DNA from 3 places in the Streptomyces sediminicola genome. Region 1 is predicted to be linked to each of the others. Evidence: riboswitches for the same ligand, from Rfam matches in the RefSeq annotation. Region 1 holds a riboswitch; each other region holds the start of a gene.

Region 1 (9,741 bases):
CTCGCGCTGGCCGGCGCGGTGCGCCGGAAGGCACTGCGGCACCGGGCGCGGCCCCTGCTGCTGCTCGCCGCGGCCCCGCTGCCGATGTTCGCGGCGGGCAGCTACGGCAGCGAAATGATCTTCCGGGTGCTGATGTTCATGCTGCCCGGTGCGGCGTTCTTCGCCGCCGCCGCGCTGCTGCCCCCGGTGCCCGCCCCGGCCGCCGCCGGCACCACCGCCCCGCGGGCGACGCCCCCGCGCGGCGCGCGCCCCGCCCTCTGGGTCCCCCTCACCGCCCTGCTCGCCGGGACGCTCGCCTTCGTGCCGAGCTACTCCGGCAAGGACCGCGTCAGCTACTTCCCGCCCCGCGAAGTCGCCCTCGTACGGCAGCTCTTCGACCAGGCACCGGACGGTTCGCTGGTCGTGGCCGCCAACCGGAACTATCCGCTGGCGCTGGAGGCGTACTGGCGGACGGACCACTACTGGTTCCTGGACGACGACCGGCGCCACGTCGACGAGATCCTGCGCGACCCGGCCACGGTCCTCGCCCGCGACATGGCCGCCGTTCGGCCGCCCGCGCGCGCGTACTTCCTGCTCACCCGGGGGCAGATGGCCCACTCGGCGATGAACGGCCCCCTGGACGAGCCGGCCCTGCGGCGCGTCCGCGACGCCGTAGCCGCCTCCCCCCGCTTCGCACCCGTCGCCGAGAACGACGCCGGGGTCCTCTACGTCCTGAAGCCCGCGAGCCGTGAGGGGGACCGGTGACGACACCGCAGGCACTCGTGGTCCGGATGCTGCCGCCCTTCGCCGGCTGGCTGGCGCTCGCGGCGCTCGCCCTGCCGGGCGGTTCCCCGCTGCGCGGCGCGGCCGTCTGCGTGTTCCTCGCCGCCGGTCCGGGCGCCGCGCTGACCGGGCTGTGCGGCCCGGCGCTGGCGGCCCGCCCCGCCGAAGGGCCCGCGGCGGACCCGGACGCCGGTTTCGCGCGCGGCTCGGACCGGCTGGAACGGCTCATGCTGGCCGTCCTGCTGAGCATCGCCGCCGTCCTGCTCGCCGGGACCGTACTGATCGCCGCGGGCGTCTTCAGCGGCTACCGGGTGCTGCTCGCGCTGACCCTGCTCACCACCGTCCTCGCGCTCTGTCCGCGCCTGCGCGCCGCGCCCGCGCGCAGGACCCCGCCGACGGCCTCGCCGCCGACGACACGGAAGGGTTCCGCCCCGTGAGGTTCGCCCGTCCCCGGCGCCGCGCACCGCTGTGGCGCGCACCGCTTCGCCGCCTCCGGCCCGCCGCCCGCCGCACCCCGCCAAACACGCCCGGGGAGGCCCGCCGGGGCGGGCCTCCCCGGGCGGGGCGGCGCCGGATGCTGCTCACGGCGGCGGCGACGTGCGCCGTGCTCGTCGCCGTCCTGGCCCTGCGCGACGCCTCCGGCCCGTCCGGGGACGCGGAGCGGTGCCGCCCCACCGCCCTGCTCGAACCGCCCTGCGGCGCCTGGTTCGGCGCCTTCGTGCCGCACGACAAGGCGAACCTGGAGGAGAAGGTCCACGCCTACGAGAAACGCGCCGGGCGCACGCTCGACATCGTGTACACGTACCACGACATGTCCGCGGTGACCGGCCGCCGGCTGGAGGGACAGCTCCTCACCGAGCAGGAACAGCGTGTCGGCAAGGACCGGATGCTGCTGCTCTCCTGGGAGAGCAAGTGGTGGGGCGGCACCCGGGACCAGCAGCCCACCTGGCGGCAGATCGCCGACGGCGACCTGGACGCCTCCGTGATCGACGCCCAGGCGCGGCGCGTGCGGGAGTACGGGGAGCGCACCGGCCGCAAGGTGTTCCTCTCCTTCGACCTGGAGATGGACACCCGCACGCCGCAGAACGGCACGCCGGAGGAGTACGTGCGCGCCTACCGGCACATCCACGACCGCTTCCGCGCCCTCGGCGTCGACAACGTGGTGTGGACGTGGGTCATCACCGGCTACCTGGACCACGCCGACCTGTTCCGGCGGATGTATCCCGGCGACGGCTACGTCGACTGGATCGGCTACAACCAGTACAACTACTACCGCTGCCACAGCGCGCCGTGGCTGAGCTTCGCCCAGACGCAGCGCGCCACCCACGACTGGGTCCGCGGCCACCTCTCCCGCGACAAGCCGCTGATGCTGTCGGAGTTCGGCACCGCCGACGATCCGGAACGGCCCGGCCGGCAGGCCGACTGGTACGCGCGCGTACCGGGCGTGCTCAGGGAACTGGACGGGGTGAAGGCCGCCCTCCAGTGGAACCACCGGGACCCGGGACCGCACTGCGACCTGTCCGTGGCCGGCGAGCGCGCCTGGGCGGGCCTGCGCGGCGCGGTCGCCGACCCCTACCTCCACCAGCCCCGCCCGTAGCCGGCCTCAGCCCGCGAACTCGGGTCCCCGCAGCAGGGCGCGGCCCCGCCGGTACCAGCGCCAGGCCACGGTCTTCGGCCCGTCGCGGTACGGCGCGGTCCGGGCACCGCGCCCGGCGAGCCACGCCTCGACGTCCGCGAGGGTGTGGCCGCGCCGCACGATGAGCCGGGCGATGCGGTACCGCTCGTCGCGTCCGGAGCTGAGGGCGTGCCGCACGGCGGTCGCGGTCACGTACCCGGCGCGGGCCGAGGCCGCGCGCACCCGGGGGCTGTTGTAGCCGTGCGGGTAGGCCAGGTGGTGCACCGGGTGGCCGAGGACGTCCTCCAGGACGGCCTTGCTGGTGCGCAGCTCCCAGGCGAGGTCCCTGGCGGAGAGGGTGTCCAGCTGGGCGTGGGTGACCGTGTGGCTGCCGATCTCCAGGCCGGCCCGTTCCAGCGCGGGCGCCTGCCCCAGGGTCATCATCGGGGCGGGCGGCAGCAGGCTGGGCCCGTCCGGGGTGAGCGCGCCGGTGGTGAGGTAGGCGGTGGCCGGCAGGGAGCGCCTGGCCAGGGCCTCGGCCGTGGGGCCGGGCAGGTCCGCGAACCCGTCGTCGAAGGTGATCAGCACCGGCCGGGGCGGCAGCGGCGCCAGCCCGGCCAGGTGGTCGGCGAGGGCGCCGATGGTGACGGGCGTCCAGCCGCTCCCGGCGATCGCGTCCAGGTGCGCCGCGAACTGCCGTGGCGTGACGGTGAACTCCGCGATCCAGGACGGCGGTTCGTCCATCACGGCGTGGTACAGCAGGACGGGTACGCGAGCGGCGGCGCCGCCTCCCGCTCCCGGGTACCCGCTCACCGGCCCGCCTCCCGCCGGGCCGTGCGCAGGACGTGGCGGGCGCGCAGGTAGCCGACGGGGCCGTACAGCATGCCGCGGCGCTGCAACCGCGACAGCCGCCGGGGCCAGGGGTGCGTCCGGTCACCGTGCCCCCCGGGGGCACCGGCCGGCACGCCGTCCGGGACACCCCCGCGCACGCGGTCCGGCACGCCGTCCCGGGCACGTCCGCGCACGCGGTCCGGCACGCCGTCGGGGGCGTTCTCGTACCCGTCGGCCGACACGCCGTCCGCGCTCCGCACGGCGGTCAGGGAGCGGGCGTGGGCGAGTCCCCGGGGCAGCCGGGCGAGGAGGGCGGGCAACAGGGCGGGACGGTTCACCAGGATCGCGGTGAGGTAGGCCGTGAGCCCCGCCCCGTAGCCGTACGCTTGTGTCTCCAGGTCCCGCCAGCTCTCCCGGTGGTGGTGCCAGACCAGCGCGGCCGGGGTGTAGCGCAGCCGGTGGCCCTGGGCGAGGACGCGGACGAAGCCGTAGAGGTCGTCGCCGCCCCGCGCGGGCGTGCCGGCCCCGGTCGCCGGGTCGAAACCGCCGACGGAGCGCAGGACCGCCGTACGGAAGGCCATGTTCGCCCCCGAGCCGAACCGCCCCGCGGTGAACGGGAACAGCGGGTCGTCGGCCGGTGGGCGCGCGGGGTCGTAGGTGCGCGGGGCGAAGCCCTTGGCGAAACCGCCGTGGCTCTCCAGCAGCACCTGTGCCGGGGTGCGCAGCCGGGCCGGGAGGATCAGGCCCGTGGCGCAGCCGAGGCCCGGGTCGGCGGCGAAGGGAGCGGTGAGTTCGGTGAGCCAGCGCGGGTCGGCCAGCACGTCGTCGTCGGTGAAGGCGACCACCTCGCCGCGGGCGGCGGCCAGGCCGGTGTTGTGCGCGACGGCCAGCCCCGGCACGGGTTCGCGCACGTACCGCACCCGGTCGCCGTACCCGCCCTCGACGAGTTTCCGGGTGGCCGCGGTCCGGGGCGCGTTGTCGACCACGACGAGGTCGGCGGCCGGGTGGTCCTGGGCGAGCAGCGAGTCCAGCGCGCGGGCGAGCTGGTCGGCGCGTTCCCGGGTGGCGACGACGACGGTGACGGACGGCGGCCGGGGCACGGGGGACAGGCCCGCCGCCGGTTCCGGTGCGGCAGGCCACGCCACCGCCGGTTCCGGGGCGGGTACGGGCGTGTGCCGGGCCTGCGCGGCCAGGGCCTTCGCCGGGTCCGCTCCGTCCGGCACCCGGCCGAGGAACGTTCCGGCGGGCCGCCCTTCCCGCCGGACCAGGACGAACACCGGCCCCGGGCCCACCGGGGGACCGCCCGGACCGGGTCCGAGGACCGGCCCCGCGGCCCGCAGGTCCACCTCGGCGACCTGCACCGGCCCGATGCCCTGGAACTCCGCGATCTCCCGGCGGGTCTCCCGCCGCGCGCGTGCCGTACGGGACATGCGCCCGCCCCCTCCACTCGTCGCCCCACCGGGCCCGCGCCCGCGCGGGCCCCTCTCGGTCACGCCGGTCACGCCCGCCGGGCCGGCCATGCCGGTCGCGCGAACCACACCAGCCACGCGGATCACGCCTGCCACACCGGTGACACGGCTGCCATGCCGTCACGTCCGGCGCAGGCGGGCCGCCCCCCGCAGCGTGCGGGCCGCCAGCGACGCCAGCCGGGGCCGGGCGCGGACGAACCCCTGGGCGCGGCGGGCCGGTTCGCGACGCAGCCAGTGCAGCGCGGCCCCCGGCCCCGGACGGGTCACCGCCCCCTCGTACACCGGCAGTTCGCCGGTCTTCAGCGAGTCCTTGTACTCGGCCGCGCCCCGCCCCAGGTCGAGCAGGCCCACCCCGTGTGCCGCGGCGGCCTCCGCCATCCGCAGGTGCAGCACCAGCCCCGGCGAGAACTTCGCGTAGGCCGGGTCGTAGGCGGGGAACCAGCACGCCAGGACCGTCGACGACCGCAGTCCGAAGTGGGCGGCCACCGGCCGGCCGCCCGCGTAGAGCACGGACAGCGTGCCGGTGCACTCCGGCGCGCGGGTCTCGGCGAGCCGGGCCACCAGGAGGCTGATCCACTCCTGGGCGAACCGGTCCCGGCGCCCCGTCCTGCGGTACTGCGCCGACTTCCACTCCATGAGGGTGCGCAGCGCGGCCGGATCGCGCTCGTCGAAGACGAAGCGCGTCTGCCCGGCCTGGCGGCCGAGCCGCCGTTCCTTGGCGAGGGTGGTCTTCAGGAACTTGGGGGACTGGGCGCGCAGCACGTTCTCGTACGCCTCGTACCCCTTCTCCACGTCGATGACGTAGCTGGTGTGCTCCTCGGCGGCGTGCGGCACGAACAGGTCCTGGTCGGCCGCGAGGTTGTCGAAGGCGTAGCCCGACAGGCCGCAGGCGCGCAGCAGCCGCCGGGTGTCGGGGACCAGGCCGGGGCGGAGCACCGCCCCCTGGCTGTCCGAGACGCCGAGCCCGATCGCCCGGCCGAGTCCCAGCGCTCCCCTCTCGTAGGGGAGGAAGCCGGCCGCCTCGCCGTCCTCGTAGAGCACCGCGACCCGGGCGCCGGGCCGCACGCGTCCCACGGCCTCGGTGAACTCCGGTTCCATGAAGGGGCTGCGAGGCGCCGTCGACGCGGACCGCAGCGCGCGCCAGCGGTCCTTCTCCCCCTCGCCCAGCTCCCGCGGCAGGAGCACACGCAGACGTCCGCCGTTCAACCCGACCCCCCGATCAAGTCCCCCCTGGACAAAGGGAAGGTACCGCCCGCGGACCGGCGCCCGGTAGGCCGCAGAGCATGTTGTTGCCAACCGGTGCACAGGGCTTTAACTGCCTTTAGCCGATGATGCGTCAGCTTTCGGACACCTACGAACGTCCTCGTACGCATGTGATCGCGGCTGAGTCGTACGGGCGTCGTGTCCGTATTCTCTGATCATGAACCGCACCGCATACGGACTCGTCGCCACCGACCTCGACGGAACGCTGTTGCGCCGCGACGACACCGTCTCCCCCCGGTCGCTGGCCGTGCTCGCGCGGGCGGCGCGGGCGGGTGTGCGGCACCTGGTGGTGACGGGGCGGCCCGCGCCGCGGATCCGCTCCCTGCTCGACGTCCTCGGCTGCACCGGCCTCGCGGTGTGCGGGCAGGGCGCGCAGGTCTACGACGCCGGGGAGCACCGGCTGCTGTGGTCGGTCACCCTGGACCGGGAGCTGGCGGAGACCGCGCTCGGCAAGATAGAGGCCGAGGTGGGGGACGTGTACGCGGCCGTCGACCAGGACGGCGTCGAGGGGATGACCCTGATCGAGCCGGGCTACCGGATGCCGCACCCGACGCTGCCCGCGGTGCGGGTCGGCCGGCGCGACGACCTGTGGCACCGGCCGATCACCAAGGTCCTGCTGCGCCACCCGCGGCTCTCCGACGACGAGCTGGCGGCGACGGCGCGCGCGGTGGTCGGCTCGCTGGCGACGGTCACGATGTCGGGGCCCGGCACGGTCGAGCTCCAGCCGTGCGGCATCACGAAGGCGACCGGGCTGGCGCTGGCCGCCGAGCACCTCGGGGTGAGCCGGGGGCGGACCATCGCCTTCGGCGACATGCCGAACGACGTCCCCATGTTCCACTGGGCCGCCCACGGCGTGGCGATGGCGAACGCCCACCCCGAACTCCGGGCGGTCGCCGACGAGGTCACGCTCACGAACGAGGACGACGGCGTCGCCGTCGTCCTCGAACGTCATTTCGGCCGGGACTGATGCCGGCCGGCCGCGCCGGTGGGAACCGGATCAGTACGGGCCGAAGACGTTGTCGATCGAGCCGTACCGGTCGGCCGCGTAGTTGCAGGCGGCGGTGATGTTGGCGACCGGGTCGTACGGGTCCATGGCGGTGCCCGGCACGTGGTAGGCGCGGAAGGTCGGGTCGATCACCTGGAGCAGGCCCTTGGACGGGATGCCCATGGCGGCGTTGGAGTCCCAGTTGTTGATCGCCAGCGGGTTGCCGGACGACTCGCGCATGATGTTGCGGTGGATGGCGTCGTAGCTGCCGGGGATCCCGTGCCGCGCCATGATGTCGAGCGACTCGCGGATCCAGCCGTCGAGGTTGTTCGGGTAGGCAGTGGTCGCCGTGACCGCCGTGGTGACGGTCGTCGCGGCGGCGGGGGTGGCCGCGGAGGCGCTGCCGGCGCCGATGAGCGGCAGGGCCAGGACGGCGGCGCCGGTGCCGGCGACGGCGAGCTTGCGGGCGACGCGGGCGGTTCTGGTGCGACGGTTCAGACCGTTGGCAGGCATGGTGAGTCCCTCTCCTACGCCTGCGAGGTGAGCTGTCGGGTTCGGGCGGGGAGGTGCCCGGCCGTGCCCTCACGGGTGACGGCTTCACCCCGAGCCGCACCGGGTGGTGCCCGGTGCGGCGACTTACCTGGGTCCCCCGCTCCTGCCGGCGAGTGTCGAGTGAATGGGTGTGCGCCGGGGCGGTGGCAGGATTCGGCGTCCGCCCGACAGGCCGGGAAGCTATGCGAGAGCACATGTCCGAAACAAGTGCAGGAATCACCCGACGTGCTTGTTGACCTTGATACGGGGTATTTGGGGTGCTTGATCCTTTACGGGTGCAACGGCCAACTCGCCTGCGGCGCAACGGTCCCGCACCCCTCCCGGGGGCGCGCCGGAAGGTTGAGCGGGGTGAGTCAAATCACGGCCCTCAATAAGTGCGGCAAAACGGGCATTCATGCCAAGGGGGCGTCAATCGGCCTTCGTTGGGGTGGTGGTGGGGGAGGGCCGGGATGGGGCGCGTCGCGGTGTCGGGGGGTTCGGCGGGGGCCCGGGTGGGCGGCGGCTGCTTCCGGGCGTCCCGCGCGGGGCGTGGGGGTACCTGCGGGAAGGGGTGGGCGGCGGTGTCGCGCGGGGGTCTGCGGGGGCGCCGGGGTGGCCGGGGTGGCCGGACCGGCCGGGCGGCCCGGCGGAGCGGAGCGCTCCGGTCAGGGGTTTCGGGGCTCCGGTGCCGGTGGCTCGCTCCGGCGGGCTTCGGGGTTGTCGCCGCGCCGGGCGGGCGTCCGCGCCGTACCCGCGGTGCGGGCCCGGAGCCGGGAGGGGGCGCGTACCGAATGGGTGAGGTCCTCCGGGTGCGCCCGGTGGGGAGGAGTGGTGGGATCTTCGGTGACGGCTTCCCGGTCCTCGGTGACGGCTTCCCGGCGTGTCGCGGCCCGTCGCCCCCCGGCTTCCACCCTCCCCGTCAAATCGCTCAATATCTGTTCATATCACCTGATCAAAAACATACCGTTCGTGATCGGATATCGACCGGCCTGTAACGGTGGGCGCGAGCGGTGATCGAAACATGACCGGATACGCTGACTTGAGTGGTGGCAGCGACCTATCGACAGACCAGGTAATCGCCAGTAGACACCAGCAGACAGGAGACCCCTCGTGACCGTCGTCGGGCCATTCGGGCTGAGCGTGCGGGACCAGGCTCTCGAAGCCGATGTCCAGGCCGGGATGACGGCTGTCGAGGAAGGGTTGCTCGAGGCAACCAAGAGTGAGGTGCCCTTCATCACCGAGGCCGCCCAGCACCTGGTGCGGGCCGGCGGCAAGCGGTTCCGGCCGCTGCTGGTGATGCTCGCCGCCCAGTTCGGTGACCCCTACGCCCCCGGCATCGTGCCCTCGGCCGTGGTCGTCGAGCTGACCCACCTCGCCACGCTCTACCACGACGACGTGATGGACGAGGCCGCCGTGCGGCGCGGGGTGCCCAGCGCCAACACCCGCTGGGGCAACTCGGTCGCCGTCCTCACCGGCGACTTCCTGTTCGCCCGCGCCTCGCAGATCCTCGCCGACCTCGGACCCGAGGCGGTCCGCGTGCAGGCCCTCGCCTTCGAGCGGCTGGTCACCGGCCAGATCCTGGAGACCGCGGGGCCGCAGGACGGACGAGACCCCGTCGACCACTACCTCGACGTGCTCGGCGGCAAGACCGGATCGCTGGTCGCGGTCTCCTGCCGCTTCGGCGCGATGATGTCCGGCGCCGACGAGCGGGTCGTCGACGTGCTCACCCAGTACGGGGAACGGCTCGGCGTCGCCTTCCAGCTCGCCGACGACGTCCTGGACATCGCCTCCGACTCCCACGAGTCCGGCAAGACGCCCGGCACCGACCTGCGCGAGGGCATCCCCACCCTCCCGGTGCTGCGGCTGCGCGAGCGCGCCGAACGCCTCGGACTCGCCGAGGACCGCGCCCTGTGCGACCTGCTCGACTCCGACCTGGCCGACGACGCCCGCCTCGCCGAGGCGCTGCGCCTGCTCCGCGCCCACCCGGCCCTCGAACAGGCCCGGCGCGACACCGTCCGCTACGCCAAGGACGCCCGCGCCGCGCTCGCCCCGCTCCAGGAGTGCGAGGCGAAGGCAGCGCTCGTGGAACTGTGCGACGCCGTCGTCCACCGCGCCGGCTGAACGACCCCCGCCACGCCCGGTCGGCGTGTCGTACGCCCCACGGTCCGCGCCACGCCCGGTCGGCGTGTCGCGCGCACCGGGGCGGACACGGCACGGCCTGCGGAGACGCCGACGACACGCCCGCCCCGGCGTGTCGCACGCCCCGCTGAGCGCGCCGCGCCCGG
Region 2 (9,741 bases), 1.3 Mb from region 1:
GGTGCCGGTGACGCAGGGGCCCTTGCGCCACCACTCGGGCAACAGGGCGAGGGCCTCGTCGCCCAGCGGGTTGACGCCGGGGCCGGCCGCCAGCGAGTGCGCGACCAGCACGTGCAGGCACTTGACGCGGTCGGGCATGCCGCCGGCGCTCGGGAAGCCGGTCAGCTCCTCGATCTCGTCGCGCCGCCGGATGTAGTCCTCGTGCGCGGCCCGGTAGGCGGCGGCCAGGACGGGGTCGGTGGCCAGCCGCTCGGTCATCTCCTTCATCACGCCGTCGGCCTCCAGCGTGCCGATGGCGGAGGCGGCCTTCGGGCACGTCAGGTAGTACAGCGTGGGGAAGGGAGTGCCGTCGGGCAGCCGGGGTGCCGTCTCCACGACGTCCGGCTGCCCGCAGGGGCAGCGGTGCGCGATGGCCCGCAGGCCGCGCGGGGGGCGTCCGAGCTGCTGCCGGAACGCCCGGACGTCCGCGTCGGTGGGTTCGGTGCGCGGGGTGGGCGGCGGAGGGGTCTGCATGACTGTCTTCCGGATGTCTCTCTGTCGGTTCACTGGTCGCGGGCGTCGGACTTGTCGACGCCGTCCCAGAGGTTGCTGTACCAGGGGCGGTCGTCGGCGCCGTCGGCGCCCCGGGAGGGCTCGGAGGCGTCGGGGCCGACCACGACGAAGCCCTTCTCCCCCGGCAGCACGTAGTGCAGCCGCTGCCGGATCTGCTGCTCGGCGTAGGCGTCGTCCTGCCAGCGGGCCTTCAGATCGCGCAGTTCCTCGACCCGGCCCCGGGCGCGCTGCTGCTCCTGGCGCAGGTCGGCGATCTCGGCGCGCTGGGCGACGTACTGCCGTATCGGGTAGGCGAGGGCCACCACCAGGGAGCACAGGACCATGGCGAGCAGCGCCGCGCGGCCGGTGAGCCGGGAGCGGCGGGCCTGGCGCTTGGTCTGCGAACGGTAGACCCGGGCCGCGGTCTGCTCGCCGAGCAGCCTGATCCTGGTCGCGGTGGAGAACCGGTCCCGTTCCTTCACCGCCATGTCCCGCGCCTCCCGTTCGGCTGGTGCGTCGTCCTACGTGCGTACGTCCCCGCACACGGTACGGGACCGGGTACGGGGACGTACGGACGTCGCTGCCTAGGCCGCGGCTGTCGCGGTGCTCACTGGCCCGCGGGACGGAACCGCGGGAAGGCGCTGCGGCCGGCGTAGACCGCGGCGTCGTCGAGGATCTCCTCGATGCGCAGGAGCTGGTTGTACTTGGCGACGCGCTCGGAGCGGGCCGGGGCGCCGGTCTTGATCTGGCCGCAGTTGGTGGCGACGGCGAGGTCGGCGATGGTGACGTCCTCGGTCTCGCCGGAGCGGTGGGACATCATGCACTTGAAGCCGTTGCGCTGGGCCAGCTCGACCGCGTCCAGGGTCTCGGTGAGCGAGCCGATCTGGTTCACCTTGACCAGCAGGGCGTTGGCGGCGCCGTCCTCGATGCCGCGGGCCAGCCGCTCGGGGTTGGTGACGAACAGGTCGTCACCGACGAGCTGGACCTTGTCGCCCAGGCGCTCGGTGATGGTCTGCCAGCCCTCCCAGTCGTCCTCGAAGAGCGGGTCCTCGATGGAGACCAGCGGGTACGCCTCGACCAGCTCGGCGTAGTAGTCGGTCATCTCGGCGGCGGTGCGCTCCTTGCCCTCGAAGACGTAGGAGCCGTCCTTGTAGAACTCGGACGCGGCGACGTCGAGCGCCAGGGCGATCTGCTCGCCGGGCGTGTAGCCGGCCTCCTTGACCGCCTCCAGGATGAGGTCGAGCGCCTCGCGGTTGGAGCCGAGGTCGGGGGCGAAGCCGCCCTCGTCGCCGAGGCCGGTGGCCAGGCCCTTGCTCTTCAGCACCTTCTTGAGGGTGTGGTAGACCTCGGTGCCCCAGCGCAGCGCCTCGGAGAAGGACTCCGCGCCGATCGGGGCGATCATGAACTCCTGGATGTCCACGTTGGAGTCGGCGTGCGAGCCGCCGTTCAGGATGTTCATCATCGGCACCGGCAGCAGGTGCGCGTTGGGACCGCCCAGGTAGCGGAAGAGCGGCAGGTCGGACGCCTCGGAGGCGGCGTGGGCGACGGCCAGGGAGACGCCGAGGATGGCGTTGGCGCCGAGGGAGCCCTTGTTGTCGGTGGCGTCCAGGTCGAACATGGCCTGGTCGATCAGGCGCTGCTCGGTGGCGTCGTAGCCGACCAGCTCCGGGCCGATCTGCTCGATGACGGCGAGGACGGCCTTCTCGACACCCTTGCCCTGATAGCGGTTGGGGTCGCCGTCACGAAGCTCGACGGCCTCGAAGGCGCCCGTGGAGGCACCGGACGGAACGGCGGCACGACCCGTGCTGCCGTCGTCGAGGCCGACCTCGACCTCGACCGTGGGATTGCCTCGGGAGTCCAGGATTTCCCGGGCTACGACGACGTCGATGGACGGCACGAGCATCTCCATTCTCGGGATGTGACGCGTTGTGGCGGGCCGCGGTGGCTCCGCGGCCCACACCTGTGGCTCTGCGGGATGAGCCTAACCGGCTCCGGACGATCGGCCAGCCGGTCGCCCACCCGTCGGACAGAACCGAGAGTAAATTGTTTCCGTACGGAACAAAACAGGGAGGCGAGGACACCGCCCGCCGGGCCGCCGCTCCCGCCGGTAACCCCGCCCCGGCACCCGGGCGCGGAAAAGGCCCCGCCCCGGCGCGTACGGGGGAACACGCGCCGGGGCGGGGGGTCCGGAAGGGACGGGACGGATCGCCCGCGGCCCTTACTTCAGGTGGAGCTGCTGACCCGGGTAGATGAGGTCGGCGTGCTCGACGATGTCCTTGTTGAGCTGGAAGAGCTTGTTCCAGCCGCCCTTGACGCCGTGCTCGGCGGCGATCGCGCTGAGGGTGTCGCCCTTGACGACCTTGTACTCGCCGTCGCCCTTCTTGACCTTCTTGCCGGTCGGGGTGGTGACGGTCTTCTTGGCGGCCGGGCGCTCGGTGGAGCGCGAGGACTGCTGCTCGCCGCGGCTCTGCGAGGAGCCGGTGGACTGCGACTTCGGCTTGGCCGGGGCCTGCGGCTTCGACTGGGCGGAGCCGGAGGACTGCGAGGAGCCGGTGGACTGCGAGGTGCCGGACTGCGAGGAGCCGGTGGAGCCGCCGCCGGTGTACGCGGCGCTCGACAGACCGCGGCCGCAGACCGGCCAGGCGCCCTTGCCCTGGCCCGCGAGGACCTTCTCGGCGACGGCTATCTGCTGGGCCTTGCTGGCCTGGTTGGCGGTCGCGGCGTACTGGGTGCCGCCGTAGGCGGCCCAGGTGGAGGCGGAGAACTGCAGACCGCCGTAGTAGCCGTTGCCGGTGTTGATGGACCAGTTGCCGCCCGACTCGCACTGGGCGACGGCGTCCCACTCGGCGGCGGTGGCGGCGGAGGCGTTGCCGGCCGCCATCAGCGGGGCGGCGACGGCGGCACCGGTGACGCCGGCGACGGCGATCACACGGGTGGCCTTGGACGGACGACGGTGCTTGCCCTTGCCGGAAAACAGCATGGTGGAATCCCCTCACCGACGCCTGCGAGGTGAGCTGTCGGGTTCGGGCCGGTTGAGAGTTGCCCGGCCGCGTCCCTCGCGGGACGCGGCTTCACCCCAAGCCGCTCCGGCTCAACTGCCCGGTGCGGCACTTACCTTGGGTCCCCCGCTCCTGCCTGCGGCGCTTGACGCGACGACTGTTCCCGGACCGCCGCTGGCAGGATTCGGCGTTGCGGCGGTCGGGGCCCGCGGTGGCGAGCGGTCATGACCGTAGCCACGCCGTCGGGGGAAAGACAAAGACGATCAGGGCTTCTGAGACCTATCTCTCACGGAGTTTAAACCGGGCATTCGGCCTGAACCATGACGCTAACTACCCCTGGTTATCGCCCGATTCGCCCGGAATCTCAAGCGTCTGACCGGGCACGATGTGGTCAGGATCGATTCCGACGACACCCTTGTTGCCGGCGTAGAGCGCGGGCCATCCGCCGTCGACGTCAAGGGAGTCGGCGATGCCCCAGAGGTTGTCTCCGGCGCGGACCGTGTACGTGCCGTCCGTGAGGCCCCGGGCGCCGTCGCCGGCGCGCGCGGCGTGGCGGCCGGGGCGGTCGGCCCCGCGCCCCTCGGAGGCGCCCTCCTCGGCACTGTCGCCGCGGTGCCGGCCCGAGGTCTCCTCGCCGGTCTCGGCGAGGCCCGAAGAACCGGCCCGCTGGTCCGAGTCGCCCGATTCGCCACCCTTCGCACCTTCGGCGGAGGAGCCGCCCTGGTTCTGCCCCTGGCCGCCGCCTTCACCCCTCCCCTTCCCTTCGCTCCCGTGGGTGCCGGAATCGGAGGAGTGGCCACCGCCGGACGACGCGCCCGAGGAGGCGTCAGCGGACGGCGAGGGGGAGGCCGAGGGGGACGATCCGGGCGTCGGCGTGCCGAGGCCGGCCAAGCCGGACGAACCGGGCGCCTGGGGGGTCGCCGACGCGGTTCCGCCCGCGGTGCCGGCGTCCACCCCGATCGAGGACGAGCCGTTGCCGAGCCCGGCGAGCGGCCCACAGGTCGGCCAGGCGGCGACACCCTGCTCCGCGAGCAGGTCCTCGGCCACTCTTATCTGCTGCGAGCGGCTGGCCTGGTCGGGGCTGGGCGCGTAGTCGAGACCGCCGAAGCGCTCCCAGTCCGCCTGCGACAACTGCAGGCCGCCGTAGTAGCCGTTTCCGCTGTTCTGGCTCCACGCGCCACCGGTCTCGCACTCGGCGACCCGATCCCAGTTCGCCGCGTCCGCCGCGTGGGCGCCGGTGGCGCCGAGGAGCGGGATCGCGATGGCGGAGCCGGTCACTCCGGCGGCGACGACCAGGGCGGGAGCCTGGCGGGGGCGACGGTGACGACCGTTCCCGGAGAGCATGCGACAACCTTTCGCGAGGCAGCGATGAGCACGTGGCGGTTGATGCGGGGCACCACGTTGATCCGTGAACGTATAGGCAGACGATCACTTGTCACAAGTTCATGCCGCGCAGATCACATGACGGTCACGAAGGTGAGCGCCTGTCATCTTCGCTCTTGTCACGGACCGTCGACGGGCCCTGACGGAACCGGTGTGAAGGACACCGGCAGCGTCCGCAGTCCCCGCATGATGAGACCACCGCGCCAGCGTAGTTCGGCGGGTTCGGCCGCGAGGCGCAGATCCGGCAACCGGGTCAGCAGGGTGGCGAGCGCGGTCTGCCCCTCCAGCCGGGCCAGGGGGGCGCCGAGGCAGTAGTGGATGCCGTGGCCGTAGCCGAGGTGCTGGTTGTCGCGGCGGGCCAGGTCCAGCGTGTCCGGGCCGGGGAACCGCTCCGGGTCCCGGTCGGCGGCGGCCAGCACCACGAGGACCGGGTCCCCGGCCGCGATGTCCTGCCCGCCGAGGGTCAGCGGGCGGGTGGCGAAGCGCCAGGTGGCCAGCTCCACCGGGCCGTCGTAGCGCAGCAGCTCCTCGACGCCGGTCTCCAGCAGCCCGTGCTCGCCCGCGGCGAGGGAGTCCTGGAGGAGGGCGCGCTGCCCGGGGTGGGTGAGCAGGGCGTAGGTGCCGTTGCCGATGAGGTTGACGGTGGTCTCGAAACCGGCGAAGAGCAGGATGAACGCCATCGCCGCGGCCTCGTTCTCGGTGAGGTGCTCCCCGTGGTCCGAGGCGCGGATGAGACCGGAGATGAGGTCCTCGCCGGGGCCCGCTTCGGGCGGCAGCGCCGCCCGCTTGCGGTGGATCAGGTCGGCGAGGTAGCCGCGCATCTTCTTGACCGACCGCGCCACCCCGCCCCGCGGGCCGCCGCCGTGGCGGATCATCATGCCCGCCCAGTCGCGGAAGTCGTCCTGGTCCTCGCGGGGGACGCCGAGCAGGTCGCAGATGGCGTAGATGGGCAGCGGGAAGGCGAACTCGTGGATCAGGTCGGCGGAGCCGGTGCCGGCGAAGCGGTCGATCAGTCCGTCCGCCAGCTCCTGCACCCGCGGCGCGAACTCGGCGACCCGGCGGGGGGTGAACGCCTTGCTGACCAGCCGGCGCAGCCTGGTGTGGTCCGGCGGGTCGATGTTCAGCAGATGCGTCATCAGCTCGGCCTTGCGCTCCCCCGGGATGCCCGTCTTGCCCCGGGCGTGCGCCGGCTCGTCGTGGTGCGCCGGGTTCTTCGACAGCCGGGGGTCGGCGAGGGCCTGCCGGGCGTCGGCGTACCGGGTGACCAGCCATGCCTCCACCCCGCTCGGCAGGGTCGTGCGGTGCACGGGCGCGTGCGCGCGCAGCCAGGCGTAGGCGGGGTACGGATCGGCGGCGAACTCCCAGGTGAAGAGCTGGGGGGCGGGGCCGTCGGGCACGGGCTGGTCGGTCACCCCCCGACCGTATCGGTCACGGCCGGGGGCGACCGACACGGTCGGGACGCCCTCCGGCGGGGGCGGTCCGTGAGGCGCGGGGCCTCCGGCGCCGGGGCGGTGCGCCGGACCCGGGCCGGGGTGGCGCCCCCTATATAGAGGGGTTCTCCTCGCAGGCTCGCTCAGGGCGCCGTGCCGGCGCCACGGGGCGGGCGGGCCCGTGGCGCCGGTGCGTGCGCGGGCGGACGGAATCAGGAGGGGCAAGGAGCGGGGCGGACGGCCCCCTGCGGGGCGGGCGGGCGATGGGTCAGGCGCCGGTGCCGTCGGTGGCATCGGTGCCGTCGGCCGGTCCGGGGCCCGGGGGACGGCCGGCGTCCTCGGCCGCTCTGATGGCGTCCCGGTAGGCGCGGGCCGCCGCGCGCAGGGCCGTCTCCGGGTCGGTGCCGCCGGCCTCGGCGCGGGCGGCCAGGGCCAGCAGTTCGTACCCGACGCCCCCGCCCCGGGGCAGGGGCACGTCGAGACCGGCCGTACGAACCCGGGAGGCCAGCTTGGCGGCGAGGGCCAGACCCGGCTGCCCGAGCGGGATGCCCTCGGTGACCGACGTGCGCCGCTTCTCGACCGCCTTCGTCCGCAGCCACTGCGCCCGGACCTCCTCGGGGGTCTCCACGGTCGCGTCGCCGAACACGTGCGGGTGCCGGTGGACCAGCTTGGCGACGAGGGTGGCGGCCACGTCGTCCACCGAGAACGGCGCCTCGGGGTGGTCCTCGGCGATCCGGGCGTGGAAGACGACCTGGAGCAGGACGTCCCCCAGTTCCTCGCGCAGTTCCTCCCGGTCGCCGTCCTCGATCGCCTCGACCAGCTCGTACGCCTCCTCGATGCCGTACTTCACCAGGTCCTCGTGGGTCTGGCGGGAGGACCAGGGGCATGCGACGCGGATGCGGTCCATCACCTGGACCAGGTCCAGCAGGCGGGCGCCCGGCAGGTCGTAGGAGGCGGGCAGCAGCTCCAGCTCGGGCATGGCCACCCGGCCGGAACCGGCGAGGCGGGCCAGTTGGCCGGTGAGGGCCGGTTCGCCCTCGCCGGTCGCCACGACGACCACGGTGTGCCCGCCGGCGCACGCCCCGATCAGGTCCTCGGCGGCCGGGGACGCCTCGTCGACGCGTATCCCCGCCTCCCGGAGGTAGGGGAGCTGCGGATGCGTCCCGTCCGCGCACAGCACGCGGTCCGCGGCGCGCAGCGCCTGCCAGGCGGGCCAGGACAGCAGTCCGGGGGCGACGCGGTGGCTGGTGGTGAGCAGGACGATCCGGCCGGGGTCGGCGGAGTCGGGGCTGAGTGCGTTCACCCTCCGAACGTAACGCACGCCGCCGGCCGGCCCCGAGTCGTCCACAGGCGGGCGTCCGCGGGGCCGGCCGGAGGCGGGTCAGGTCTGCTCGGTGACGTCGCGGAGCCAGGGGGCGCCGGAGTCGACCCGGCTGCTCTTCTGGACGTCCCAGGAGCCGTAGCGCGGGTTGAGGTCGACGTCGAGCTTCTCGGACGCCGCGGAGAGGGCCTTCCAGAACTCCGGGCGGCTGGTGTCGGTGCCGAGGTGTTCGGCGAGCTTCTGCGCCTCCAGCTGGAGCCGCAGGTTCTCGTCGAGGCGGACCGGGGGCACGCCGTACTGCTGGAGCCAGACGGTCTCCAGCTCCTGCGCGCCGCCCGCCTGCCGCTCCAGGCCGGTGCGCATGTGCTGGACCTCCTTGCGGGACACGCTGACGCCCGCGTCCTCGGCGGCCCGGTGCAGCACCCGGTCCAGGACCATGCTGTGCAGGGTGTCGCGGGTGAGGGTGCCGGTCCTCGCCACGACCTGCTGGTACTGCTCGTCGTCCGGGACGGCGGCCCGCTGCGCCTCGCGCACCTCGCCGACCCGGCCCTCCAGCTGGGCGACGGTGATCCGCTGGTCGCCCACGACGGCCGCCGCACCGGGGTGCGCGTCGCTGCCGCAGGCGGAGAGCAAGGGGGCCGCGGCGACGAGGGCGGCGGTGAGGAGGAGCGCGGTACGACGACGGCGGTGCAAGGAGACCTCCCGTGATGAGCGCGGCAGACGGGTGCGGCCGTGGCGTCCCGGCCGGTGTGACGGTCGGGGTCCGGGCGGTCGCACGTGGTCCTTGTGAAGATCGATGGTAGGCAGTGGCCCAGCTCTGGCCAACCCATTCGACCAACGATTCACCGGCTCTTCGGGCACCGCCGCGCTCCCCGCGGCCCGGCCGGGCCGCGGAACGGTCAGCCGCGCACCTGGCCGAGCCACTGGAGCGTGCGCCGCACCTCCCCGGCGAGCGGGTGCCCGGGGCCGTGGACGCGCTCCACGTCGTGCAGGAGCCGGGCCAGCGTGTCGTGGGCGGCGGGCCGGTCGCCGAGGGCCAGCAGCAGGTGGCCGATGCGGCGGCGGACGTCGTGGGCGAGGTCGGGGTCCCCGGCCACGTACTGGTTCTCGTAGTACGGCAACAGCGCCCGGTACTCGGCGAGGGCCGCCGCCGGATCGCCCAGTTGCTCCAGGCACTGGGCGGCCTCGTAGCGGTGGCGCAGCGACTGCGGGTCGGCGCGGCCGGCCTCGGCGGCGCGTTCGTCGGCGAGCCGGCGCAGTTCGGGCAGCGCGCGCCGGTACTGGCCGTCGTCCAGCAGCGTGGCCGCGTACTGCCGGCGCAGGGTGCGCACCACCGGGGAGTTCTCGCCGTGCTCCTCGGCGGCGGTGGGCAGGATCGCGCCGAGGATGTCGACGGCCTGGGTGATGCGGCCCTCGCCGAGCAGCCGTTTGACCTCGTCGACGGCGTGGGCGACGTCCGGTCTCCGGGCCTCGGCGGGGGGCGTGACCGCAGCGGGCCGGGGCGCGGGGGTGCGTGCCCGGTCGGGCCACGGGGCGTGCGGGCGCACGAAGGGGCGGGTGGGGTCGAGCGGGCCGCCGGTCGGCACGCCCCGGGAGGGCAGGAGCAGCGCCAGGATCTCGTAGACCTCCTGGGCGGAGGCCGGGCGGTGCTGCGGGTCCTTGGCGAGCAGGCGCAGGACCAGGGCCTCCAGCGCCTCGGGCACCTCGGGGCGCAGGCGGCGCACCGGCAGCGGCGGTTCGTACAGGTGCCGGTGGAGCACGCCGAGGGCCGTCGAACCGGCGAACGGCACGTTGCCGCTGAGCAGTTCGTGCAGCAGTACGCCCAGCGCGTACAGGTCGGTGTACGGGCCGACGGCGCCGCCCATCGCCTGTTCCGGCGCCATGTAGGCGGGCGAGCCGATGGGCGTGCCGGTGTGGGTGAGGCGGGTGGTGTCCGCGTCCATCACGGAGGCGACCCCGAGGTCGAGCACGGTGACGGTGCCGTCCTGCTTGACCATCACGTTGCGCGGCTTGAGGTCGCGGTGGACGATCGGCACGGCGTGCACGGCGCTGAGCACGGCGCAGAGCTGGGCCGCGA
Region 3 (9,741 bases), 3.0 Mb from region 1:
GGGCGCCGATCGACGAGATCTCGGCGCAGGACGTGATCACCCAGCTCCTCCTGCTGGAGCACCGGGCCCCCGACCGGGACATCGCGCTGTATCTCAACTCCCCCGGCGGTTCCTTCACCGCCATGGCCGCGATCTACGACACGCTCCGCTTCGTGACCTGCGACATCGAGGCGATCTGTCTGGGCCAGGCCGGGCCGGCCGCCGCCCCGCTGCTCGCGGCCGGCACCCCCGGCAAACGGGCCGTCCTGCCGGGGGCACGGGTGCTGCTCCGCCAGCCCGCGGCCGAGGAGCCGATCGAGGGCACGGCGAGCGACCTGGCCGTGCGCGCCGAGGAGTTGGGCAGGCTCCGCGCCCTCGTGGAGGAGATCCTCGTCCGGCACACCGGACGCGCCGCGGACCGGGTGAGCGCGGACCTCGACCACGTCACCGTCCTCGACGCCCGGCAGGCCGTGGCCTACGGGCTGGCGGACCGGATCGTCCCCGCCCGCACCACGGTGCGCCGCGCTCCCGGGGGAAGGTGAGCCGCGGATGCCGTCCCCGGAACCGCCGCCGCTGCCCGCGCTGACGCGCGCCGAGGCCGAGGTGATCGACCGCTACCTGGACGTCGTCGACCTGCTGGGCCGCGTCAACCCGACGCGGGACGGCGACACGTACCGCGGGCTGCGCGCCGCCCAGGCACTGGTCGGCAAGGCGGCCGGCCTGCGGGACGCACTGGCGTTGATGCACCGGCGCGGTGAGACGGAATTCCACACCGCCACCCTGGTCCGGGCGCTGCGGGTACTCGACGGCGACCGGCGCACGGCCCGCGTCACCCTCCCGCCCGACGACGTCTGACCCACCCCCGCGCCCCGGTCACGGGCAGCGCGGGCCACCCGGGACGGTGGCCGCGAGGAACGGCGAGGAACGGCGAGGGCCGCGCGGGGGAGGTGGTCGGGGGCGCGGCCGGCCGGCACCGGGCGGGGCTCGGGCCTACTCCGGCCCGGTGGTGGAACGGACCGAACGGTCTCCCCCCTTTCGGTGGAGAATCACCTCCCTCCTTCGTCCCCCCGCGGTTGCGCGACGGCCCGCCCCATGGAGCCGGAATGCCGCGTTCCGCTCCTGGTCCGGGCCTCCCGGAGGGGCCCGGCGGCACCCGGGGCACCGGCCCGTCCACCCGAACAGGCCAGTGGTGAGTAACAACACAGCCACACCTGTGCGAGGAGTTTTCGGTCCTCCGATGGGACAAGATCCGTCTCGGACGACAAGCCCCCGCCACCACGGCGGGGCGGTCCGGGTGGACGCCGAGTCCTGCCGCCGCCCGGACGACCGGTCGACAGAAGTGGATCGGCAGGAGTGGAGGACCCGAGCACGACGGGTCGCCGGCACGGTCGCGCCACGGCCGGGCCGAGCAGCCCTTGGGGTGAAGCCGCACACGTGCGGCCGGGCAACTTCGCCAGCCCGAATCCGACAGGTCATCCTTCACAGGCGGCTGACGAAGGGTTGCGCATGTCTGCGCTCAATCGTGTCCCGTCGCTCATGGCCCGTGCCGGTACGGCCTCGGCCCTCACCCTCGCCGCCGTCGGCGGCTCCGTCGTGATCCCCGGCGCCGCCTCCGAGGCCGCCGCGGCACCCCACGCCGCCAAGGCGGTACAGATCGCCGCCTCCAAGAAGGGCTCCCCCTACCAGTGGGGCGCCACGGGTCCTGGCAGGTTCGACTGCTCCGGGCTGACGCTGTACTCCTTCAACAAGGCCGGCAAGAAGCTGCCGCGTACCGCCGCCCAGCAGTACAACAAGACCCGGCACATCTCCTCCGGCAGTCGCAAGGCCGGTGACCTGGTCTTCTTCCACTCCGGCCGGAGCGTCTACCACGTCGGCATCTACGCCGGCGGCGGCAAGATCTGGCACGCCCCGAAGACCGGGGACGTGGTGCGCCTGCAGAAGATCTGGACCAAGAGCGTCTGGTACGGCCGGGTCAAGTGATCCGGCACGCGGTGGGGGCGGCCCCCTGACCGGCCGTCACCACCGTGGCCGGACCGGAACGCACGCGCGCCACGGGCGGCCCCGGGCCCGGGGCGCGGCGACGGCGCCTCCGTACCTCGGCACGCGGACCGGTCGCCGCGCGCCGCCACCGGTGTCCCGTCGCCGGCCGGCCGGTGCCGCGGCCGTACCGGGCCTCAGCCCCGCGGCTCAGCGGTCCGCGCCGTCTCCCGTCCGGCACCCTGACCGACGGGCAGGGTGTCCGCGGCCGGCCCCGCCGGACCGAGCGGGACCGGCCAGGGCAGTTCGACGAAGACGGTCTTGCCGCCCTCGCGCGTGCGCCGGATCCTGAGCCGTCCGCCGCACTCCGCGGTGAGCGAACGGATGATCACCAGGCCCCGGCCGTTGTCCTGCTGGACGGCGGCCGGCAGCCGTTTGGGCAGCCGTGGGTGGCTGTCGGTGACGCCGACCCGCAGCCACCCCTCGTGGTCGAGCCCGAGGTCCACGGTGAAGGTCGGCGACTGCCCGAGCGTGTGCTGGACCGCGTTGGTCGCCAGCTCGGAGACGACGAGCCGGACGGTCTCGGCCAGCTCCGCCCCGGCGGGCAGGCCCCACTCGGCGAGCGTGCCCATCACGTGGGTGCGCGCGGCGGCCACCGAGACCGCATCGCTCGGCAGAGTGACGGATGCTTCCAGATGGTCTGCCATGGCGACGCCGTCCTTTTCCCACGGGACCGCGGTCCGACACGGAGCGGACGGTTGGAGTACGGTCCCGGACTGGTGCTTCGCCGCCAGAGTGCCATCAACGCACCCCCGAGGGCGCCGATCCACCAAGTTATGCATATATCTGTCGCTCGAAGCGGTGAACTCTGCGACGGCAGAGCGTATTTGGGCGGCCCCTGAGAAGTAAGGGAGTGGCCCATGCAGCACGGCCCCGTGGTGCGACGCCGTAAACTGGGCGCGGAACTGCGCGCCCTGCGGACATCGGCGGGGATCACCAGCGGTGAGGCGGCCGGCCTGGTGGGCTGGCACCAGTCGAAGGTCAGCCGCATCGAGACCGGCACCAGCGGGGCCAAGCCCGCCGACGTCAGGCTGCTGCTGGACGCGTACGGCGTGGACGACCCGCGGTTGCGGGACCTGCTGGCCACGCTGGCCGGCTCCGAGGACCCCGGGGGCCGGCACCACTGGTGGCACGCCTACCGGGGCGTGCTGCCGCCGGCCTACCGGGACTTCATCAGCCTGGAGTCGCAGGCCGGCGCGATGCGCACCCTGGAGACCACGGTCGTGCCGGGGCTGCTGCAGACGCCGGAGTACGCCCGCGCCGTGACGCGCGCGGCGGTGGACGGGGAGCCGGAGGACCGGCTCGACACGCTGGTGGAGGTCCGCCTCACCCGGCAGGACGTACTGCGCGCGGAGCAGCCGCTCACGCTGCACGCGGTCCTGGACGAGGCGGTGCTACGCCGGGAGGTGGGCGGCCCGGGGGTGATGGCCCGCCAGTTGACGAGGCTCGTGGAGGCGGCACGTCTGCCGCACGTCAGGCTCCAGGTGCTGCCGTTTTCCGCCGGGGCGCACATCGGCGTCACCGGCCCTTTCGTCATCTTTTCCTTTTCGAACACTTCCGATCTCGACGTGGTCGTTCTTGACCACTTGACGAGTAGCGTCTATCTGGACCGGAAAGAAGACTTAGAGGCGTACTCAGGGGCTTTCGACGCCCTGGTCACCCATGCCCTTTCGCCCGAGGACTCGTTGGACTACATCGCCGCGACAGCGGCAGGCGCGTAAGGAGGCACCATGTCCGCACTTCCTCGGAACACCCCCACCGGCACCGCGAGCACCCCGTGCACCGCACTGCACGACGTCGCGTGGCTGCGCAGCAGTTACAGCACCGGAGCGAACAACTGCGTGGAGACGGCCCGGCCGTCGACCGGCCCCTGGGCCGGACGGCTCGCCGTGCGCGACTCCAAGGCCCCGGCCGGACCCGCCCTGCTCTTCTCCCCGGAGAGCTGGACGTCGTTCACCGCCGGCGCCGCCCGCACCCTGCCGGGGACCGGTTCCTAGGGACCCCGCCGGGCGGGACACGGCCGTGCACGCCGACTCATGGCCGCGTTTCGCCGATCACCCGCACCGCACGCTCGACCTGCCCCCCGGAGAGGTCCGCACGGGCGGTGAGCCTGAGCCGTGAGACCCCGTCGGGCACGGAAGGAGGGCGGAAGCACCCCACGGCCAGGCCCGCCGCACGGCAGTCCGCCGCCCAGCGCACCGCGCGCTCCGGGGAGGGCGCGCGCACGGAGACGACCGCGGCGTCCGGACGCACCGCTTCCAGACCCGCGGCCGTCAGCCCGGCGTACAGGGCGCCCGCGACGGCGCGGGCCCGCGACGCGCGCTCCGGTTCGCCCCGCAGCAGCCGCAACGCGGCCAGCGCCGCCCCCACCGCGGCCGGGGCCAGACCGGTGTCGAAGATGAACGTCCGCGCCGTGTCGACCAGATGGTCGACGACCCGCGCCGGGCCGAGCACCGCGCCGCCCTGGCTGCCGAGCGACTTGGACAGCGTCAGCGTCGCCACCACGTCCTCGGCCCCCGCGAGTCGCGCCGCGTGCGGAGCGCCCCGGCCGCCCTCGCCGAGGACGCCGAAGCCGTGGGCGTCGTCGACGATCAGACCGGCGCCGTGCTCCCGGCACACCCCGGCGAGCGCGGCCAGCGGGGCCGCGTCCCCGTCCACCGAGAAGACCGTGTCCGAGACCACGACCGCCGGGCCCTCGTGGCGGCGCAGCGCCTCGCCGACGGCCTCCGGGTCGGCGTGGGCGACGACCCGGGTCGTGCCGCGGGCCAGCCGGCAGCCGTCGATCAGCGAGGCGTGGTTGCCCGCGTCGGAGACGATCAGGGAGCCGTGCGGGGCCAGCGCGGTCACCGCGGCGAGGTTGGCCGCGTACCCGGAGGAGAAGACAAGCGCGGCCTCGAACCCGCAGAACGCGGCGAGTTCGCGTTCCAGTTCGGTGTGCAGCTCGGTGGTGCCGGTGACCAGGCGGGAGCCGGTGGCACCGCCGCCCCAGACCCGTGCGGCGCGGGCCGCGCCCTCCACCACCTCGGGGTGGTGCGACAGGCCGAGGTAGTCGTTGCCCGCCAGGTCCAGCAGCGGGGAGCCGGGTGCCCGGGGGCGCAGCGTGCGCACCAGTCCGGCCCGGTGCCGCGCCCGGCGCCGCTCGTCGATCCAGCCGAACGCCATGGGTGGTCCTCCGGGCTCGCGTCACCGCGGTCAGCAGGCGGTTTTTGTAGGCAGTGAACAGAGACTAGCGGTCCGGACGGGGGTACGAGGTGTGGCGATACCCACACGGTGATCGGTCAGGGTTGTGTGAAGTCTCCTTGGCCCGAGGCCGTCCCGTACGACAGGATCGGCTCTCATGGACCTGCTGAACACGCTGGTGGACAAGGGGCTTCGGCGCGAGACGCCGACCCGCGGGGAAGCGCTGGCCGTCCTCGCCACGTCCGACGACGAACTGCTCGACGTGGTGGCCGCGGCCGGCAAGGTGCGCCGTCACTGGTTCGGCCGCCGGGTGAAACTCAACTACCTCGTCAACCTCAAGTCGGGCCTGTGCCCCGAGGACTGCTCGTACTGCTCGCAGCGGCTGGGTTCCGAGGCCGGCATCCTCAAGTACACCTGGCTCAAGCCCGGTCAGGCGGCCGAGGCCGCCACCGCGGGCGTCTCCGGCGGCGCCAAACGGGTCTGTCTGGTGGCCAGCGGGCGCGGTCCGACCGACCGGGACGTGGACCGGGTCTCCGAGACGATCAGGGCCATCAAGGACCACCACGAGGACGTGGAGGTGTGCGCCTGTCTCGGGCTGCTCTCCGACGGGCAGGCCGAACGGCTGCGGGAGGCCGGCGCCGACGCCTACAACCACAACCTCAACACCTCCGAGGCGGCCTACGCGGGCATCACCACCACCCACACGTACGCCGACCGGGTGGACACGGTGCGCAGGGCGCACGCGGCGGGGCTCTCCGCCTGCTCGGGTCTGATCGCGGGCATGGGCGAGAGCGACGAGGACCTGGTCGACGTGGTCTTCTCGCTGCGCGGGCTGGACCCCGACTCGGTGCCGGTCAACTTCCTCATCCCGTTCGAGGGCACGCCGCTCGCCAAGGAGTGGAACCTCACCCCGCAGCGGTGCCTGCGCATCCTGGCGATGACCCGGTTCGTCTGCCCCGACGTGGAGGTGCGCATCGCGGGCGGGCGCGAGGTGCACCTGCGCAGCCTCCAGCCGCTCGCCCTGCACCTGGCCAACTCCCTCTTCCTCGGCGACTACCTGACCAGTGAGGGACAGGCCGGCAAGGCCGACCTGGAGATGATCGCGGACGCCGGTTTCGAGGTGGAGGGCGCGGGCGAGACGACGCTGCCGGCCCACCGCGCGGACGGCTGCGGCGGACCTGCCGATGCGGACGGACCGTGCGGTTCCGGCGAGGCGGGGGCGCGGTCCGGCCACGGCTCCGGTACGGCCGGGGCGGGCTCCGGCTCCCCGGCCGGCGCGGCGGACACGGGGGGCGGCGCGGCCTCCGGCGCGGGCGGCACGGGGACCGGTGCCGCATCCGGCGCGGGGTGCGGACCCTGCGGTTCCGGTGCGGCGGGGGCGGAGTCCCGTCCCGCCGAGGCCGCTCCCGGCCCCGCGCGGGCGGCGGGCGAGGCCCGGACCGACCTGGTCGCGGTGCGCCGGCGGGGCGCCGGAACGGACCTCGCGCCCAATGCCTGACCTCACCGTGGCCGGGCTGCTCGACCTCGACCGGCGGCACGTCTGGCACCCGTACGGCCCCATGCCGGGCCGGCAGGACCCGCTCGTCGTGGAGTCGGCGAGCGGGGTGCGGCTGCGGCCCGCCGACGGTTCGCCGGAACTCGTCGACGGGATGGCGTCCTGGTGGTCGGCGATCCACGGCTACAACCACCCGGTGCTCAACGAGGCCGCCCGCGAGCAGTTGGAGCGGATGAGCCACGTGATGTTCGGCGGGCTCACCCACGAACCCGCCGTACGGCTGGCGAAGCTCCTGGTGGACGTGTCGCCCGAGGGACTGGAGCACGTCTTCCTCGCCGACTCCGGGTCGGTCTCCGTCGAGGTCGCCGTCAAGATGTGCCTCCAGTACTGGCGTTCGCTGGGCCGGCCGGCCAAGCGCCGGCTGCTGACCTGGCGCGGCGGCTACCACGGCGACACCTGGCACCCCATGTCGGTGTGCGACCCCGAGGGCGGCATGCACGAGCTGTGGGGCGGCGTGCTGCCCCGCCAGGTCTTCGCGGACGCGCCGCCAGAGGAGTACGAGGAGGCGTACGCGGACCACCTGCGGTCGGCGGTCGAGCGGCACGCCGGCGAACTGGCCGCGGTGATCGTCGAGCCGGTGGTGCAGGGCGCGGGCGGGATGCGGTTCCACTCCCCCGCGTACCTGCGGGTGCTGCGCGAGGCGTGCGACGCGCACGGCGTGCTGCTGGTGTTCGACGAGATCGCCACCGGTTTCGGGCGCACCGGCGCCCTGTTCGCGGCCGGGCACGCACGGGTGACGCCGGATGTGATGTGCGTCGGCAAGGCGCTGACCGGCGGCTACCTCACGATGGCGGCGACGCTGTGCACCGCCGAGGTGGCCGAGGGCATCGCGCGCGGCGAGGTGCCGGTGCTGGCCCACGGGCCGACGTTCATGGGCAATCCGCTGGCGGCGGCCGTCGCCCGCGCCTCGGTCGAGTTGCTGCTGGGCCAGGACTGGCGGGCCGAGGTCGCCCGCATCGAGACGGGGCTGCGCGAGGGGCTGGCCCCCGCGGCGGAGCTGCCGGGCGTGCGCGACGTCCGGGTGCTCGGCGCGATCGGGGTCGTCCAGCTCGACCACGAGGTGGACATGCGGGCGGCGACCGCGGCGGCCGTGCGCGAGGGCGTGTGGCTGCGCCCGTTCCGCGACCTGGTGTACACGATGCCGCCGTACGTCACGGGCGACGAGGACGTGGCGCGGATCGCGCGGGCGGTCCGCGCGGCGGCGCGGGAGGGCTGACATGGCGTTCCTGGTGGTGACGGGCACGGGCACGGAGGTCGGCAAGACGGTCGTCACGGCCGCGCTGGCCGCGGCGGCGGTGGCGGCCGGCCGGTCGGTGGCGGTGCTGAAGGCGGCGCAGACCGGCGTGGGGCCCGGCGAGGCCGGTGACGCGGCGGAGGCGGCGCGGCTGGCGGGGCCGGTCACGGCGGCCGAGGTCGCCCGGTATCCGGAACCGTTGGCACCCGGGACGGCCGCGCGGCGGGCAGGGCGGGCGCCGGTGCGTCCGTACGACGTGGCCGAGGCCGCGGCCAAGCTGGCCACCGAGCACGATCTGGTGCTGGTGGAGGGGGCGGGCGGGCTGCTCGTGCGGTTCGACGCGGACGGCGGGACCCTGGCGGACGCCGCCGGGCTGCTGACGGCGCCGGTCCTGGTCGTGGTGCGGGCCGGTCTCGGCACGCTCAACGACACGGAGCTGACGGCGCGTGAACTGCGCCGCCGGGGGCTGGAGCAGGCCGGTCTGGTGATCGGGAGCTGGCCCGCCGGCCCGGACCTCGCCGCGCGCTGCAACCTCACCGACCTGCCCGAGGTGGCCGGAGCCCCGCTGCTCGGCGCGCTCCCCGAGGGCGCGGGCCTCCGGACACCGGCGGCGTTCCGCCGGGCGGCGCCGGGGTGGCTGGCGCCCCGGCTCCACGGCACGTGGGACGCGGGGGTTTTCCGGGCGCGGGAAGGACGCTGACCGACCGGGGGGCGCTTCGGGGCACGGACGGCGCGCGGTGCGCGCCGAACACCTCTCTTCAGCGGCGTGCGGGCGCGCTCGCCGGGGGACACTCCGGGGAAAGGACCCGTTCGGAGAGGGAGGTCCGATGGCGTGGCGTACCGGACGGTCCCGCGCGCCCGGGGACGCCGTCCACCACCCCGTGTTCGCCCGGCGCTACGCGCGCGTCAGTGTGCGGGCCGAGACGCGGTGGGGCCTCGGCCGGGTGCGGGAGCGGATGCTCGCCGGGCTGTCGGGGCGGGTGCTCGAGGTCGGCGCGGGCAACGGCCTGAACTTCGCGCACTACCCCCGCACCGTCTCGGAGGTCGTGGCCATCGAGCCCGAACGGCTGCTGCGGCGGCTGGCCGTCGGGGCCGCCCTGCGCGCCGGGGTGCCGGTCGACGTGGTGCCGGGCGCGGCGGAGGCGCTGCCGGTGAAGAGCGAGGCGTTCGACGCCGTGGTGGTGTCGCTGGTGCTGTGCAGCGTCCGCGACGTGGAGCGGGCGCTCGCGGAGGCGCGGCGGGTGCTGCGGCCCGGGGGCGAGGTGCGGTTCTTCGAGCACGGGCGGGGCGGCGGGCCCGCGATGCGGTTCACCCAGCGCGCCCTGGACCTGACCCTGTGGCCCGTGCTGGCCGGCGGCTGCCATGTCGCCCGCGATCCGGTCGCCTCGCTGCGGGCGGCCGGGTTCACGCTGGGCCCCTACCGGCGGATGCTCCTCCCGGAGCGGGGACCGGCGCTGCCCACGTCGCACTGCGTGCTGGGCACCGCGTGGCGGGAGGCGGACGGGACGTAGGCGCACGGGCGGGCTGCGCGGCCCCCGGCCCGGCGGGTACCACGTGCCGGGCCCGCGTACGGGGGGTCCGCGTACGGGGGGCCGCGTACGGGGGTCCGCATGCGTGGGGGCCCGCGTGCCGCAGACCCGCCGGTGCCCGGCACCGCACGGCACGAGCGTGGTGGGACCACCGCCTGGAGCGCAGGGTTCCGCACCGTGCGGCCGTCCGTCCACCACGCGGGCCGGTTCCGTCATCGGGGCGCCGT

The links. A riboswitch is a leader RNA that binds a small molecule or an ion and turns the genes downstream of it on or off. The one in region 1 is predicted to bind cyclic di-AMP.
Region 2: it holds a riboswitch for cyclic di-AMP, as region 1 does, so the genes downstream of both, VM636_RS18320 (transglycosylase family protein) here and VM636_RS12575 (transglycosylase SLT domain-containing protein) in region 1, are expected to answer to the same signal.
Region 3: it holds a riboswitch for cyclic di-AMP, as region 1 does, so the genes downstream of both, VM636_RS26080 (C40 family peptidase) here and VM636_RS12575 (transglycosylase SLT domain-containing protein) in region 1, are expected to answer to the same signal.

The regions. Positions count from the first base shown of each region.
Region 1 covers NZ_CP144555.1:2,895,275-2,905,015, reverse strand. The annotation lists gene VM636_RS12610 (glycosyltransferase) at 1-744, shown strand, start outside; gene VM636_RS12605 (hypothetical protein) at 741-1,199, shown strand; gene VM636_RS12600 (glycosyl hydrolase) at 1,337-2,359, shown strand; gene VM636_RS12595 (polysaccharide deacetylase family protein) at 2,366-3,121, opposite strand; gene VM636_RS12590 (glycosyltransferase) at 3,187-4,638, opposite strand; gene VM636_RS12585 (GNAT family N-acetyltransferase) at 4,798-5,883, opposite strand; gene VM636_RS12580 (HAD family hydrolase) at 6,098-6,907, shown strand; gene VM636_RS12575 (transglycosylase SLT domain-containing protein) at 6,938-7,438, opposite strand; cyclic di-AMP (ydaO/yuaA leader) riboswitch at 7,441-7,599, opposite strand; gene VM636_RS12570 (polyprenyl synthetase family protein) at 8,567-9,577, shown strand.
Region 2 covers NZ_CP144555.1:4,154,713-4,164,453, reverse strand. The annotation lists gene VM636_RS18335 (DUF501 domain-containing protein) at 1-513, opposite strand, end outside; gene VM636_RS18330 (septum formation initiator family protein) at 543-1,019, opposite strand; gene eno (phosphopyruvate hydratase) at 1,139-2,428, opposite strand; gene VM636_RS18320 (transglycosylase family protein) at 2,750-3,511, opposite strand; cyclic di-AMP (ydaO/yuaA leader) riboswitch at 3,516-3,684, opposite strand; gene VM636_RS18315 (transglycosylase family protein) at 3,861-4,808, opposite strand; gene VM636_RS18310 (cytochrome P450) at 5,033-6,325, opposite strand; gene VM636_RS18305 (nucleoside triphosphate pyrophosphohydrolase) at 6,612-7,646, opposite strand; gene VM636_RS18300 (SurA N-terminal domain-containing protein) at 7,725-8,357, opposite strand; gene VM636_RS18295 (serine/threonine-protein kinase) at 8,564-9,741, opposite strand, start outside.
Region 3 covers NZ_CP144555.1:5,902,306-5,912,046, reverse strand. The annotation lists gene VM636_RS26090 (ATP-dependent Clp protease proteolytic subunit) at 1-521, shown strand, start outside; gene VM636_RS26085 (hypothetical protein) at 529-834, shown strand; cyclic di-AMP (ydaO/yuaA leader) riboswitch at 1,269-1,482, shown strand; gene VM636_RS26080 (C40 family peptidase) at 1,486-1,959, shown strand; gene VM636_RS26075 (ATP-binding protein) at 2,154-2,663, opposite strand; gene VM636_RS26070 (helix-turn-helix transcriptional regulator) at 2,877-3,737, shown strand; gene VM636_RS26065 (DUF397 domain-containing protein) at 3,747-4,013, shown strand; gene VM636_RS26060 (8-amino-7-oxononanoate synthase) at 4,051-5,178, opposite strand; gene bioB (biotin synthase BioB) at 5,354-6,694, shown strand; gene VM636_RS26050 (adenosylmethionine--8-amino-7-oxononanoate transaminase) at 6,687-7,967, shown strand; gene bioD (dethiobiotin synthase) at 7,969-8,685, shown strand; gene VM636_RS26040 (class I SAM-dependent methyltransferase) at 8,813-9,496, shown strand.